One region of the Cryobacterium sp. Y62 genome, then DNA from elsewhere that is predicted to be linked to it. Evidence: riboswitches for the same ligand, from Rfam matches in the RefSeq annotation. Region 1 holds a riboswitch; the other holds the start of a gene.
The links. Region 1 has a riboswitch for thiamine pyrophosphate ahead of CXY71_RS03090 (3-oxoacyl-ACP reductase). Riboswitches for the same ligand answer to the same signal wherever they lie in the genome.

Region 1 (7,748 bases):
ACGCGGGCAGCAGTTGCGCCTGTGGAGATTCCTTCAGCTAGTCGCGATTCACACGGTTTTCGAGGAGATCATCCGCAGGGATGGTCTGCCAATCGCGTTTATTGCTCGCGAAGAAGGTATCTGCCCGTCCGTTTCTGAGCGAAGTTGCTGAACAATTCTCCTGACGAGCACTACAGCCTGGGCCGCGGCGAATGTATCCGTAGGCCTTATGCCGCCACGCGTTACCTTATTAACGAGGTCCCATGCGGCTTTCACGAGCACCCGCAACCCGGCACACCGGTCCCACGGCGTACTACGACAGAAAGTAGTCAAGCCATGCCGCCGCGTCGGCTGCCTTCGGTGCCGTCTTCTTTTTTCGGTATGAGAGCCGAGTCGGCAATAGGCTTCGCCACGTCTATCATCACTTCTCGGCTCCGACGCTGAAGCTAGGCTCAGGCTTGCGACCATTTCTCGGAGCGCAAGCAGCCGTGCTGTACGGAGCAGGATATGAGGTCGCACCCGGAACTGGGGCCGGTATCTGATCATCGCCAGCCCCTGGCCAGCCAAGAATAGCGGCAGTCGGCTCCCCAACCAGCACATCTCGTGGCTGTCGAGGAAACGAAAAGTAGCGGTTGTGATCGGCTACTCACTCTTATGACTGAGTTCACCGCTGCCGTCCATTGAACGACCACGTGGCAGCCTCGTCGTGAACGGTCGTTTGCGTCGACGCCAAGGCGTATTCGAATTCGAAGCAGGTCAAGCGCAGGAATCGCGTCGGCCACGACACGTTGCGAAGTCGGGGCCCGGCCGTAATGGCCCAGGCCCCGCCATTCGTCAGCGAATGTCGAAGCGGTCCAGGTTCATCACCTTGGTCCAGGCCGCGACAAAGTCGTCGACGAACTTCTTCTTGGCGTTGTCACTGCCGTAGACCTCCGCGACGGCCCGCAGCTCGGAGTTCGAGCCGAACACGAGGTCCGCACGCGTACCGACCCACTTGGGCTCGCCGGTTGCCAGATCAGTGCCACTGTACGCGTGCTCTCCCGGGTCGAGCGCACTCCACTTGGTGCCGATGTCGAGCAGGTTCGCGAAGAAGTCGTTCGTGAGAACGCCCGGAGTCATCGTGAACACGCCGTGCGATGAGCTGTCGTAATTGGCGCCGAGCACGCGCAGGCCACCGACCAGCACGGTCATTTCCGGTGCGCTCACGGTGAGCAGGTTCGCCCGATCGATGAGGTGGTACTCGGCCGGGAGCAGGGCGCGGGGACCGCTGTAGTTGCGGAAACCGTCGGCAACCGGTTCCAGGTAAGTGAATGCCTCAGCATCCGTTTGTTCCTCGAGAGCATCGACACGGCCGGGCGTGAACGGGGCCACGACCGGGAAGCCGGCAGCTTGCGCCGCCTGCTCGACTCCGACATTGCCCGCAAGCACGATGAGGTCGGCCAGCGATACCTGCCGGGTGGACGACGCGTTGACATCCTTCCGAATACTTTCCAGGGCGGTCAGTACCTTGGCCAGCTGGGCCGGGTTGTTGACCGGCCAGCTTTTCTGCGGCTCGAAGCGGATGCGCGCACCGTTTGCGCCGCCCCGCTTGTCGCTTCCGCGGAAGGTCGATGCGGACGCCCACGCGGTGGAGACCAGCTGGGAGACGGTGAGCCCCGACGCGAGCAGGCGTTCCGTGAGGGCGGCGATCTCGGTGGCACCGATGGCGTCACCGATCGCGTCGGGCAGCGGGTCCTGCCAGATCAGTTCCTCGGTCGGAACCTCCGGGCCGAGGTAGCGAGCCTTGGGGCCCATGTCGCGGTGAGTGAGCTTGAACCAGGCGCGGGCGAAGGCATCCGCCAGGGCGTCCTGATCCTCGGCGAAGTGACGGCTGATCGCCTCGTAGGCGGGGTCGACCCGCAGCGCGATGTCACTGGTGAGCATGCGCGGCTCACGGTGCTGCGAGGCGTCGTGGGCGAGCGGAACCATATCCGAGCCGGCACCGTTCTTCGGCCGCCACTGCTTGGCACCGGCCGGGGACTCCATGAGCTCCCACTCGTACGCGAAGAGGATGTGGAAGAATTCGTTGTCCCACCGCGCCGGGTGATAGGTCCAGGTGACTTCAAGGCCCGAGGTAATGGTGTCGTCACCCTTGCCGGTGCCGAACGAGTTCTCATAGCCCAGTCCCTGCGCTTCGAGCGGCGAGCTTTCGGGATTGGAGGCGAGGTGGCTGTCGGGAGCGGCACCGTGGGTTTTGCCGAACGTGTGTCCGCCGGCGATCAGCGCCACCGTCTCCTCGTCGTTCATAGCCATGCGCTTGAACGTCTCGCGGATGTCGCGGGCCGAGCCCAGCGGGTCGGGCTCCCCGTTCGGGCCCTCCGGGTTCACGTAAATGAGGCCCATTTGCACGGCGGCCAGCGGCTTGTCCAGGTCACGGTCGCCGGTGTAGCGCTTGTCGTCGAGCCAGGTGGTCTCCGGGCCCCAGTAGACGTCGTCGTCGGGCTCCCATGCGTCGATGCGACCGCCGGCGAAGCCGAATGTCTTGAAACCCATCGATTCGAGGGCAACGTTTCCCGAGAGAATCATCAGGTCCGCCCAGGAGATGTTCTGGCCGTACTTCTTCTTGATCGGCCAGAGCAAGCGACGGGCCTTGTCTAGGTTGACGTTGTCCGGCCAGCTGTTGATGGGTGCAAACCGCTGCTGGCCGGTTCCGGCCCCACCGCGGCCATCAAAAACGCGATAGGTGCCGGCGCTGTGCCAGGCCATCCGGATCACCAACGGACCGTAGTGGCCGAAGTCGGCGGGCCACCAATCCTGCGATGTGGTCAGTACCGTCTCGATGTCCGCCTTGACGGCGGTGAAATCGAGCGAGTTGAACGCTGCCGCGTAGTCGAAGTTTTCACCGAGCGGGTTGGTCACACCCGCCTCCTTGGCGAGAATCTTCACGTTCAGTTTCTCGGGAAACCAGCCGCGATTTTCGCCACCCTGGCTCGGCGACGTGGTGCGCTGTCCGTGGGGAACGGGGCATCCGTCGGCAATTGGTTCGGTCGTGTCATCGTCGGTTACGACGACGCCGTGGTTCTCGGGCATTCAGGATCCTTCCATGCTGGGTCGTTTGTTATCAGGGTCAGTGACGTTGGCAGAAGAACAGCCGGGGCAGGTACCCCAGTAGACGACCTCGGCCGCATCGATCACGAAGCCGTGATCATCGGACGGGATTAGGCAGGGTGTCTCGCCGACCGCGCAGTCGACGTCGACGACAGCGCCGCAGGTGCGGCAGATCGCGTGATGATGGTTGTCTCCGATCCGTGCCTCATAGCGCGCCAGCGAACCCGCGGGCTGGATGCACCGCAACAGCCCGACCGTCGTTAATCGGTGCAGTGTGTCGTAGACGGCCTGATGCGACACGTCGGGAAGCTCTGCGCGGGTCGCGCCGATGATCGAGTCCGTCTGCGCGTGTGGGTGTGAGTGAACCGCGCGCAGCACCGCCACCCGCGGGCGGGTCACACGCAGCCCTGCTTCTCGCAGCATGTTCTGAACATCCACGAGTTCGAGCATGCATTGAGTCTGCTCCTTTTTCTTGATTGAATCAAGAGAACGAGTTCTCTGCGAACTGGGCTCCCGGAATTGGAATACCTGTGTGTCCTGAGAAGGTCGATGCAAACAACGGGTGCCCGGTCGCACCGCGGCCGCCGCATAAGCGATGTCACCGCGATGAACACATAGAGCAAGTAAACATTCACGTCCCCGGACTGCAACGGGTGAAGCAGTCCGGAAATCCACCCCACTGCGGTGATCGCGGACCGGTAACGTTACTGGACGAAGATCGGAGTGATCGACGCGTTCATCGCCCTCGCCCACGCGATCATCATCGTCAGGCGCCTCGTTCGAGAAGGCTGGACGCGCTACCGCCCGGTGGGGGTCGCTAGGCGAATCGGTTAGTCCGTGGTGAAGCGCGCGACGTGCCGGCGTTGCCACGGTGTCTCGACTAAGCGTGGGTTGCAGTACTCGCGAACGAACTTCACTGCTTTGTCGGCCGACACGCCGTCGAGCACGGCCATACACGCCAGCGCAGTGCCCGCGCGCCCATGACCGCTATCGCAGGTGATCTCTACTCGCCCTTTCTCCGAGCGAAGCCAGGCTTCACGCAGCGCGTCCCGTGCGTCGTCGAGGTCTACTTGGCAGCCAAATGTCGGGCTATGGCGCCCATCGTTCTTCCCCTTCGATCGGTGCCGGGCTCTGGCCTAGAAGGTAGCTCGCGAAGTCGAGCATAGCGCCACCTGGGATCGGTTGATGAAGGCCACGGCCGCGCAGCAATCGGCCCGACGGCAAACGCATCACGCCGAATCCGTCAGCATCCCAAATACTGCGCACGGTTCCAACATATCGGCTGACGAAGGATGAAACAGTGCCGATCGTGTGGATGGGCCCGTAAGTCGGACCTTGAGCGGACAGTTCCGCGATCTCTCGGCCAATCAGCCCGGCTGGTTCTCGGTCCGCGCTGTTTGCTCCGCCCGAGAGTAAGTCCGATGGCGGGGCGTCTAAGGCTATAATCCTGACGTATCGAAAGCGTTCGTCACCAGGAGGTCATGTCCGTCCTGACCTCCCGCGCCTGACGGACATTTTCCCGGACCGGGTAAACGATCATCCACCTGCCTCTTGGTGGAGTTGCATCTGATACCTGGGTGCATCTCAGCGGGAAAGTCCGCCACGTTCATGTTGTTGCACCGCTGATTTATCAGCTCGCCGCACTTTCGGTGCACGCCCGCGCTGTGACCGGATCGCTTCGCGCGGGTGCTTCGCCTGGTCGTCGTCCGCGAGAATGCGGGCGTCGATGGTTTCTGGTTGGCCTTGCCTTCGAGGCTTACGGCGAACTGCTGGCGGTGTCATGTGCGGTGATGATGGTCGGGCTTGAAAAAGCTCCGCCGGAGGATTCCGGCGGAGCGTTCGTCGTCGCGGTGGTCAGTGAGTTCGCGAATCATCGAGCAAGGAATGTGGAGTACCGAGTCTTCCATCTACCGACACCATCGCCCGCGTAGTAGTTGCGCACGAACGGGCACGACAGCGGATTCGAAAAGTCTCACGCCAAAACGATAAATCATCAGCACGACACGCCGACGACCTGAATAGGTGTCATCGGTGGGCTATCGTCGGTAGCAGTGACACGGGGTGCCCCGCCGGCGAAGGCCGATCCGGAGCTGAGATGACACCCGTCGAACCTGATCCAGTTAGCACTGGCGAAGGGATGTCCGAACCCGGGAACGCTAGCCGCGCGGTTCATGCCTTCGCCCCGGTTGAAAGGCAGTTCCATGACCTCTGCAACACTCTCTCTTGCCCTGCCCATCCGTGACCAGGTGGTGTTGTTCACCGGTGGCGCCCGTGGGCTCGGGGCCCGCCTGGTGCAATCGTTCCTAGGCGAAGACGCCCGAGTGGTGGTTAACTACCTGGGCAGTGCCGCCGCCGCCCGAGAAACCGCCGCCGCATTCCCGAAACGAGCGGTGGCCATTCAGTCGGACGTGTGTGATCCTGCCCAGGTCGCTGCCCTGGTCGATGAGGCGGCGGCGTATTTCGGCTCGCCGATCAACACCGTCATCAATAATGCCCTTGCCGATTTCTCGTTCAATGGGGATGCCCGGCCGCACGCGGACGCATTGACCTGGGAAAACCTGGATCAGCAATTTTCCGGTACCGTTCGCGGTGCCCTCAACACCGTGCAGTCGGCGCTGCCCGGGATGCGTGCGACCGGCTTTGGGCGGATCATCAATGTTGGCACTAACCTCTTCCAAAACCCGGTGGTCCCTTACCACGACTACACCGCGGCCAAGGCTGCTCTGCTTTCGCTGACCCGCACCCTCGCGCACGATCTGGGCCCGGACGGCATCACCGTAAACATGGTTTCGGGCGGACTCTTGCGCACCACGGATGCCAGGTCGGCCACGCCGGAAGCGGTCTTTGACCTGATTGCGGCCGGAACACCCCTTCGCCGGGTCACCACGCCGGAGGAGTTCGCGGACGCCGCGCTCTTCTTCGCCTCACCCTGGTCGCGATCGGTTACCGGACAAAATCTGGTGGTTGACGGCGGACTGGTGATGGGCTGATGCCCCGCGCAGTGCGCAGCATGCACCTGAACTTGTTCATCTCGGGCTGCGGGCACCACAAAGCGGCGTGGCGGCATTCGGAATCGTCGGCGGAGCGGCTGGGAGATGTCGGTTATTTTGAGGAGCTGGCCCGCACGGCCGAGCGCGGACTGCTGGATGCGGTGTTCTTCGCGGACGGTCAGTCGGCCGGTAATGTCGCCGATGGCCCCCGCGGGTTCCTCGAGCCGCTGACAGCCCTGGCCGCCATGAGTCGGGCCACGAAACGAATCGGGCTGGTCAGCACCGTCTCCAGCACGTTTTACACCCCGTTCCACGCCGCGCGGATGCTGGCATCATTGGACCATATTTCCGGTGGCCGAGTCGGTTGGAATGTCGTGACATCCATGTTCGACGCTGAGGCCCGCAATCACGGGCTGGAGCAGATGCCGGACCACGCGGGGCGCTATGCCCGCGCCGACGAGTTTGTGGACGTCGTTCTGCGACTGTGGGATTCCTGGGCCGATGACGCGCTGCGTTATGACCGGGCCGGCAACTACGCGGACCCGGGCCGCGTGAACCCGATCAACCACTGCGGGGAACACTTCCGGGTGGACGGGCCACTGAACGTGCCGCGCCCGCCGCAGGGGCATCCGGTGCTGTTTCAGGCCGGTTCCTCCGAGCCTGGCCGAGAGCTGGCCGCCCGCCGGGCGGAGGCCATTTACGCCGTCGCCGCCGATCTTGACAGTGCCTGCGAGTACTACCTCGACGTCAAGGCCCGGATTCGCGCAGCCGGTCGCAACCCGGATGCCGTGGCGATCATGCCGGGGCTCGTGACCTACGTGGGTTCCACCGAAGCCGAGGCCAGGGCGCTGCAACGGGAGCTGGACGACCTGCTGCCAGCCGAGGATTCCCTCCGCCAGCTGGGCCAGTTCATCGGGCAGGACTGCATGGACTGGGAGCTGGACGCGCCGATTCCGGCCCTGCCACCGCTGAGCGAATTCACCGGGCCCCAAGGCCGATACGCCACCATCCTGCGCATCATCGCCACCGAACAATCCACCGCCGAGTCCAAGGCGCGCCCGACTGTGCGCGAGCTGCTGGGCCGCCTGGCGGCCGGCGGCGGGCACGCCACGATGGTGGGCACTCCGGAGCAGATTGCGGATGAGATGACCCGATGGTTTGAACACGGCGGCGCCGACGGCTTCAATCTGATGCCGCCAACCCTGCCGGGAGGCATCGACGATTTCGTGGACCATGTGGTTCCGGTGCTGCAGCGGCGGGGGCTGTTCCGCCGCGAGTATGCCGCCAGCACGTTGCGCGGACACCTCGGCCTGCCCCGGCCAAAGTCACCCGTATCAGTCGAGGCTCTGGCTCCTGAGTCTCCGACACCCGAGGCCTAATCCAGTGGTGGCAGGCAAGCGTGGATTTTCCGGGCGGCCTCCGTCGGATCCGCCGCCTCGGTGATCGCACGAACGACCACGATACGACTCGCTCCGGCCGCGACGACCTGCTCGACGTTTTCCAGGTCGATGCCCCCAATGGCATACCAGGGCTGCGTGCTTTCGGCCGCCAGCACCCGTTCCGCGGCGTACCGCACCAGTTCCAACCCGACGGCGGCACGCCCGGGTTTGGTGGGCGTCGCCCAGACCGGGCCGACACAGAAGTAGTCAAGGCCGGGGGCGGCCAGCGCGTCGGTCACCTGCTCCGGCGTAT
Region 2 (7,748 bases), on a different contig from region 1:
CTGCCGGTGATCGTTGGCCACCGCGGTGGCCGGTCGGTCGTCACGGCGGCGAACTACATTGCCCGCAAATACGGTGTGAACTCGGCTATGCCGATGGTGCTCGCACTGCGGCAATGCCCGAATGCCATCGTGCTCGAGCCGCACATCGGGCTCTATCGCGACTTTTCCACCCGGGTCATGAGAATTTTCGATGACGTGACCCCGCTGGTGGAACGGCTGGGCATCGACGAGGCCTTTCTCGACGTGGCCGGCGCGACCAACCTATTCGGCTCACCGGCCGTGATCGGTGAGATCATTCGTGCGCGAGTGTTCGCCGAGACCGGGCTTATCTGCTCGGTGGGCGCGGCTTCCACCAAGTTCGTCGCCAAACTCGCCTCCGGCCTGGCCAAACCCAACGGACTGCTCGTCGTTCCCGCCGAGGATACGGTCGAGTTTCTGCATCCGCTGCCTGTCGCCGCGCTGTGGGGCGTCGGGGCCGCCACCGAGCAGGCGCTGAGTCGACTCGGCCTGAAACTGATCGGAGATATCGCGCACACGCCACTGGCGGTGCTGCGCAAAGCGCTGGGGGAAGCATCCGGTCAGAAACTGTTCGACCTGTCCTGGGGTCGCGACCCGCGCGCGGTGACGCTGGAGCGGGAGGAGAAGAGCATCGGCCACGAGGTGACCTTTGAACACGATGTGACGGATGTTGACCGGTTGCGCAGCGAATTGCTGCGGCAATGCGCTCTCGTGGCGGTGCGGCTGCGGCGGGGCGATCTCGTGGCCCGGCGTGTCTCCCTCAAGCTGCGCTACACCGACTTCAGCACGGTGACCCGGTCGCGCACGCTCGCCGAACCCAGCAATGTGGGCCGGCGCATCTACGAAGAGGCGGTGGCCGCGTTCGACCTGCTGGCGGCCTCAGGTATTCGGGTGCGGCTGATCGGGGTACGTGCAGAGCAGCTTGGCACGGCATCTGGCTCGGTCGGACTCTGGGACCCGGACGAAGACTGGCGCGGCGCGGAGCTGGCCGTGGATACCGTGACCGAGCGATTCGGTGTGGGAACCGTGCGGCCCGCCTCGCACTTCAAACCTCGCCCCTGACGTCTCAGTCGCGCTAACCTGTTGGCATGACCAGCCTCCCGGAAAAACTCGCAGAAACGTTCCGTTCCGCCGGTGTGAAGTCGGCATACGGTGAACCCGTGCAGATTGATGGCGTCACCCTGGTGCCTGTCGCGCTCGCCTACTACGGCTTCGGAGGCGGTGATGCCGGTGAGGGTGGAGCTGGTTCCGGCGGGGGAGGCGGCGGCGTGTCACTGCCGATCGGCGCCTACGTCAAGTCGGGCGGTACAGCCCGGTTTGAGCCGAACGTCATCGCCCTGCTCGCCGTCGGTGTGCCATTTCTCATCGTCGCCGGTCGCGCCCTGGCCCGGGTGATCAGAGCCCTAAAGAAGTAGACGTACCCTGTGCACCTGGCCCGGGCCCGGAAAGTGGGCCCATGATAGAACATGGGCGCACGGAGCTAAGGTAGGCCCGCACCGGTGTGGCGCAACCGCCGCGCGGCGCGCGGGCGACGCCCGAATCGTCGCCGCACCCAGCGCGGAACTCTTGGGCGCAGCCAAGCGGGAAAGTGCCAGGGGCCGCTCACCGACAGACCCTGCGCTATTCGCCGCCGCCGCAGAACGAACCGGCGCATGAGCAGCAGATACAGGGCCGCCAAAACGAGCAGAACGCCGATGCTCATGTCGTGATCACCATGCCGTCAGTCTAAGCGGGGCACTATACTTAGGTACGATCACGGGAGTCCGGTACACCGGGCTGAGAGGAAGCTGAATAAGCTTCGACCGTCGAACCTGATCTGGATAATGCCAGCGCAGGGAGGCTTCTCAATCCCGTGCCCTGTATTCACCTACGGAAAGGGCACGACACAGTGCACGCTACAACGAGTTCACTCAAGCAATCTGTTTCATCACAAGCCACTAAGCGCAACTTTCGCTGGCGCGTCGTCGACATCGTCGTAGCGAGCGTCATCGGTGTCGCGAGCGGTGTTATCTTCTGGGCCTGGGGCCTCGCGTGGTCCCCGCTCAGCGCGATTCTCGCGTTCACGCCCGGGCTTGAAGGCCTTTTAGCCGGCGGCTGGCTGTTCGCCGGTGTGCTTGGGGGCCTCATCATTCGCAAGCCCGGTGCGGCTCTGTACACCGAAGTTGTTGCCGCCGTCGTCTCCATGCTGATCGGAACCCAGTGGGGATTCTCCACCCTGATCTGGGGCGTCGTTGAAGGACTCGGTGCCGAAATCATTCTGGCCCTGTTCCTCTACTCCAACTGGCGGCTCGGCGTCGCACTGCTCGCCGGTGCCGGCGCGGGTGTTGCTGTTGGATTGCTCGACACAACTCTCACGAGCTATGCGGCACTGGATTTTGGCTACAAGGCCGTCTACTTCGTCTCCGCCGTCGTCTCTGGCACGGTGCTGGCCGGGTTGCTGTCCTGGCTCGCCGTGCGCGGTCTGGCCCGAACCGGCGCCCTCAGCCGGTTCGCCGCCGGTCGGGAAGGGTCGCGCGCGCCCGCTGCCGCGATCAGCTAGCGGATGCCTGAAACTTCGCCGATCCCGCACGGCCGCGACCCGCGGATCCCGGCCGTGCGGGTTCCCTCTGCTCTGATTCGAAACCCGCAGATCCGAGCGGCGCACATTCGCGCCAGTGACTGGGGCTGGCGCCACGCCGGTCGCCACAACCAAGCGGTCTCCGGTCTTGACCTGCAGATCGAGCCCGGCGAACGGGTGCTCCTGCTTGGGGCCAGTGGTGCAGGCAAAAGTACCCTGGTGCACGCTCTCGCCGGGGTGCTCGGTGACGCCGAAGACGGCGACGAAACGGGCAGTCTGCTCATCGATGGGCATCGCGCCGCCGAGGCGCGCGGGCGGGTCGGCCTGGTGCTGCAGGACCCGGATTCTCAGGTCGTGCTCGCCCGGGTCGGCGACGACGTCGCTTTCGGCTGCGAGAATTTCGCCGTGCCGCGTGCCGAGATCTGGCCTCGGGTGCGGCAGGCCCTCACCGAGGTCGGTCTGGACCTGCCTCTTAACCATCCTACTTCAAGCCTGAGCGGTGGGCAAAAGCAGCGCCTGGCCCTGGCCGGTGTGCTCGCCATGCGGCCGGGGCTGCTGCTGCTCGACGAGCCAACCGCGAACCTCGACCCGGGCGGGGTCATCGATGTGCGGGATGCCGTCGTGCGCTCGCTCGACCACTCCGGGGCAACGTTGGTGGTCATCGAGCATCGGGTCGAGGTCTGGCAAGACGTCGTTGACCGCGTCATCGTGCTCGACCCGACGGGCGGTGTGCTCGCGGACGGTCCGACCCGCGAAATCCTGTCCAGCCAGGGTGAGCGGTTGGCGCAGGCCGGCGTCTGGGTACCCGCCCGGCCACCACGGTTTCCCACGCGGCACCCGATCCGGCATCCTGAGACCCTGCTGCGGGCGGAGGGACTCGCAGTCGGTCGCGTTCCGTTTGGCCGGCGCACGGCATCCGTTGTCGCCGATGGCATCACCTTCGACCTGCGCGCGGGCACAGCGACTGTCGTGACCGGGCCGAACGGTGCCGGAAAGTCCACCCTGGCGCTCACGCTGGCCGGGCTGCTAAAACCCGCCGGCGGGGCACTGCGAGCAAGCGATGACTTTTCAGCCGGTATCCCGGCCGAGCCGCACCGGTGGCGCTCGAAACAGCTACTCACCCGCATTGGGACGGTGTTTCAGGACCCCGAGCACCAGTTTCTGGCCGCTACCGTGCGCGATGACCTGCTGATCGGCCCGCGCGCTCTCGGGCTCAGCGTGGCCGAGCAGAGCACCCGGGTTGGTGATCTGATGCATCGACTGCGACTGGATCATCTCGCCGACGCCAACCCGTTCACGTTGTCGGGTGGCGAGAAGAGGCGGATGTCCGTAGCCACCGTTCTTGCCACCCGGCCCCGTCTGCTCGTGCTCGATGAGCCGACGTTCGGGCAGGATTCCCGCACCTGGCAGGAACTCGTGATCCTGCTGGCTGAGCAACTCGACGAAGGAACCGCGCTGGTTGCGGTCACCCACGACGCGCAGTTCGTCAGTGCCCTCGCCGACGAAGAATACCGGCTGGGCATGCCCGACTCGATCAGGCTCGGGGCGGACGCCCGATGAGTTTGCTGACCCCGACGATTCGCCCAAGCGTTGTCGCCCGACTCAACCCGGTCTCCAAACTGACCGTGGCCCTCATCGTGAGCTGCGCACTGCTGCTCTCCATCGACTGGGTGTCGGCTGGCGTCGCCCTGCTGCTCGAGGCTGCGCTGTTGTTCTGGTGTGGCCTGGGCGCCAGGCAGTTCTGGTTGCGAACCGCGCCGGTGTGGATCGCAGCCCCGATGGCGTCCGTTACGACGGTGCTCTACGGCGAAGATTCCGGCGCGCTGCTGTGGCAGTTCGGCTTCATCTCGGTGACCGAGGGCTCAGCGCAACTGGGACTGGCCATCGGGCTGCGCGTGCTTGCAATCGGCCTGCCCGGCATCGTCTTGTTAGCGACGACCGACCCGACCGACCTCGCCGACGGGCTCGCCCAGATATTGCGTCTGCCGTCCCGCTTCGTGCTCGGCGGACTCGCCGGACTGCGCCTGGTCGGCATGTTCATCGAAGATTGGCACTCGCTCACCCTCGCCCGACGGGCCCGCGGAGTCGGTGACGGCGGCGGCGTACGGGGTGCTGCCCGACGATTCTTCGGTCCGGCCTTCTCTTTGCTTGTCATCTCGGTACGGCGCGGCAGCAAACTCGCCACGGCCATGGAAGCCCGCGGCTTCGGCAGCGACGAACCGCGCACCTGGGCTAGGCTCTCCCGATTTCGGGCAGCGGATGCTGTGCTCGTCACAATTGGATTCGTGATTGCTACCACCGCCATCGGCGTTGCGGTGTGGGCAGAGACCTGGAGCTTCATTCTTGCCTGAGGCAGAGTCTGGCGCCCGCGCGGAGCTGCTGGCGCCGGTGCTGCAGGCCGTCGCCGCTGCCGGGCCGAACCCGGTGGTACTCATTGACGGGCCAAGCGGCGCGGGCAAGAGCACCCTCGCTGACGCCTTAGCCCGGCAGTGGCCGGGCAGTCATACCCCGCAGCTCGTGCGCATGGATGACATCTACCCCGGCTGGGACGGACTCGATGCCGCTATTCGGCATCTGCGGTGGCACGTTCTCGAACCCCGGCGAGCAGGCGGGGTCGCGGCGTGGCAGCGCTACGACTGGAGCGCGAATCAGCGAGCGGAGTGGCATCCGCTTGCCGAAGAACGACCACTGATCGTTGAGGGCTGCGGTACTCTCGCGGCCGCGCATGAGCCGCTCAGCGACGTACGCGTCTGGCTGGCCGCCGATGACGACCTGCGCAAACAACGAGCGCTCGACCGCGATGGCGAGGCGTTTCGAACGCACTGGGACCAGTGGCAGGAAGAATGGGCGGCCTACCTCACGGAGGAGGAACCCGAACGTCGTGCCACCGTGCGCGTCAGGGCGCCTGCGACACAGACGATCGACCCCCAGGGCATCGCGGGATTCGCAGGACTAGATTGGAACCCATGAATACCTCCGACCGTGACGATGCCGGTGCCCCCACCCTGTATACCGCCGAGTTCATCGACGGCCCGCTCGAGGGCCAGATCGATTCCCGGGCGCTCGTGCGCGGTAAACACGCCGCCCGCATCAGCATGGTCGCCGCCGTCGCCGGTCTGGAATCGGTGTTCTGGTACGACGAGGTCGACGAACGCGATGTGAACGGGCAACACCGCGTGCGCTACGCCTTCGACAAGGGCGAGAGTGATCCGATCGACACCGAGGTAGAGCCGATCTAGCTACTGATCGAGCAACGCCGTGATCATCACGATCGGGTGCAGCAGCCGCCACCCCGGCCCCGGGTTGTTGATCGCGCGGTCGAGCTTCAGCGCGGCCGAGAGCTTCTCCCCGGCCACGGTGAGCTGTACCTTTCCAATGTTTGCGCCGGTGCGCGCGGTGGTGAAATCCTTGAGTGTGACCGTGGCGGCTTCCGGCGTGGCGGCCTGCCAGGCATAGCGAGTGCGCGAGACTCCGACCACGGCGGAAGCCTCCTCACCCCAGGCCGATTCAAACGCCGCGTACTCATCGCCAGCTGCCAGCACCGACAGCGGTCCGACTCCGGCCCTGGCGCTCTCCATGAGTGCGGTTAGGTCCGCGGTGAGGGCATCGTAGGTCGGTTCGCCGATGAAAGCGCCCGAGAACGTGAAGCTCGACGCGCCGTCGCTGACCTCGGCGGTGAACAGAAAACACACGCCAGCCGCGTCCGTGTAGCTGCGCGAAATACCGGTGATGCCCTCTTCGGGCAGAAACGAGGTGGTGTTCTCGACACCGCGACGGTCCGCCAAAGCGGATGCCGGGCGCTCCACTATCGAAGACACAATCGGGTCGGTCGCGGCGAGACCCGCGAGGCGAGCCAGATCGGTAGCGGTCCCAGCGCTGCCATCGCTCAGCCCGGTAGCGTCCACAACGGCGGAATCGGTCAGCCCGTTCTCCGCGAGCCAGGCGTTGGCGGCTTCAACGTAGGCGTCCAGAGAGCCGAAGGCCCAGCGTGCCACACTATCGGCGTGGTTGTTGCTCGAGCCCAGCAGCAGGGCCTGCAAAAATTCCAGCTCGGTCCACTGCTCGTCGGCGAAGACCGTGACCGAGCGAGCACCGGCCCGATCGTAATCCAGATAGCTCTGAAAGTCGGCGGCAGTCAAAGTCACGACTGGGCCGGATTCCCCTTCCGCGATCGGCTTGGCATCGAGAACGACGAGGGCGGTGACAACCTTGGCGATGGACGCCATCGGCAGGGCGTCCGCCGTTCCGGCGACGGCGATCGGCTCCGCAGCCTGCGAAACCGCACCGATCGACGTGGTGCCGGAGACATCACTCGTCGTCGCGGCGAGCACGGCGATGGCGCTCGCGCCATTGGCGGAGAGCACCGGGGGAGTGGAGGCCGAGGCACCGGTGGTGGGCGTGACGGTGGTGGCGGTCACGGCGGGTAGCGGACCGAGAAGCATCGCGGGGCCGTAGACACCGAAGCCGAGAATCACGACGGTGCCGACCAGAATTCCGACAAGACGGCCAGGACGGAAGGAGCTCATTCCCCAAGGGTAGACCGCTTGAGGTCAGCCCCAGCCGAGCTCGTGCAGCCTGTCGTCGTCAATGCCGTAGAAGTGAGCGATTTCGTGAACGAGGGTGATGTGAATTTCGTCGTGCAGATCGTCGAGGTTCGTACAGATGGCGAGCAGCGGCTCGCGGTACAGCACGATGCGATCGGGCATTTCGCCGAAGCCGTACTGGCCGCGTTCGGTCAGAGCCACGCCGTCATACAGGCCCAAGGTATCGAGAGTACCGTCTTCGGGTCGATCTTCGACGACGAAAACAATATTGTCGAGGCCGTCGACCATGTCATCGGGCAGCAGATCGAGTTCATCAACAACGAGCTTCTCGAAATCGGACGCGTCCAGCTCTAGCATCGTCATCTGCTCTCGACGGCTCGATGGCCGAAACAACGATACTTTTCGCAGCTACGATATTTCATTGGGGTGAGTAACGGGGATTGAACCCGCGACCTCCTGGACCACAACCAGGCGCTCTGCCAACTGAGCTATACCCACCATGCTTCCCCACGTTTACAACGCGGGGCAACTCAGCCATCTTATTACACCTCGGAGGCGAATAAGTGCACAACCTCCGCGGCCTGCGACTTGGCTTCGTCGCTCGAGGGCCCTGGGTCGGCCACAAACAC

Region 2: it holds a riboswitch for thiamine pyrophosphate, as region 1 does, so the genes downstream of both, CXY71_RS09455 (ECF transporter S component) here and CXY71_RS03090 (3-oxoacyl-ACP reductase) in region 1, are expected to answer to the same signal.

The regions. Positions count from the first base shown of each region.
Region 1 covers NZ_PJJK01000078.1:8,032-15,779, forward strand. The annotation lists gene CXY71_RS03070 (iron-sulfur cluster assembly accessory protein) at 1-41, shown strand, start outside; gene katG (catalase/peroxidase HPI) at 814-3,048, opposite strand; gene CXY71_RS03080 (Fur family transcriptional regulator) at 3,049-3,516, opposite strand; gene CXY71_RS21740 (hypothetical protein) at 4,644-4,997, shown strand; TPP riboswitch at 5,114-5,221, shown strand; gene CXY71_RS03090 (3-oxoacyl-ACP reductase) at 5,268-6,056, shown strand; gene CXY71_RS03095 (LLM class flavin-dependent oxidoreductase) at 6,056-7,435, shown strand; gene thiE (thiamine phosphate synthase) at 7,432-7,748, opposite strand, start outside.
Region 2 covers NZ_PJJK01000105.1:6,860-14,607, reverse strand. The annotation lists gene dinB (DNA polymerase IV) at 1-1,080, shown strand, start outside; gene CXY71_RS09460 (hypothetical protein) at 1,107-1,433, shown strand; gene CXY71_RS20690 (hypothetical protein) at 1,499-1,720, opposite strand; TPP riboswitch at 1,764-1,873, shown strand; gene CXY71_RS09455 (ECF transporter S component) at 1,907-2,557, shown strand; gene CXY71_RS09450 (ABC transporter ATP-binding protein) at 2,561-4,135, shown strand; gene CXY71_RS09445 (energy-coupling factor transporter transmembrane protein EcfT) at 4,132-4,926, shown strand; gene CXY71_RS09440 (AAA family ATPase) at 4,919-5,545, shown strand; gene CXY71_RS09435 (hypothetical protein) at 5,542-5,814, shown strand; gene CXY71_RS09430 (D-alanyl-D-alanine carboxypeptidase family protein) at 5,815-7,101, opposite strand; gene CXY71_RS09425 (metallopeptidase family protein) at 7,126-7,476, opposite strand; tRNA gene CXY71_RS09420 (tRNA-His) at 7,542-7,617, opposite strand; gene orn (oligoribonuclease) at 7,662-7,748, opposite strand, start outside.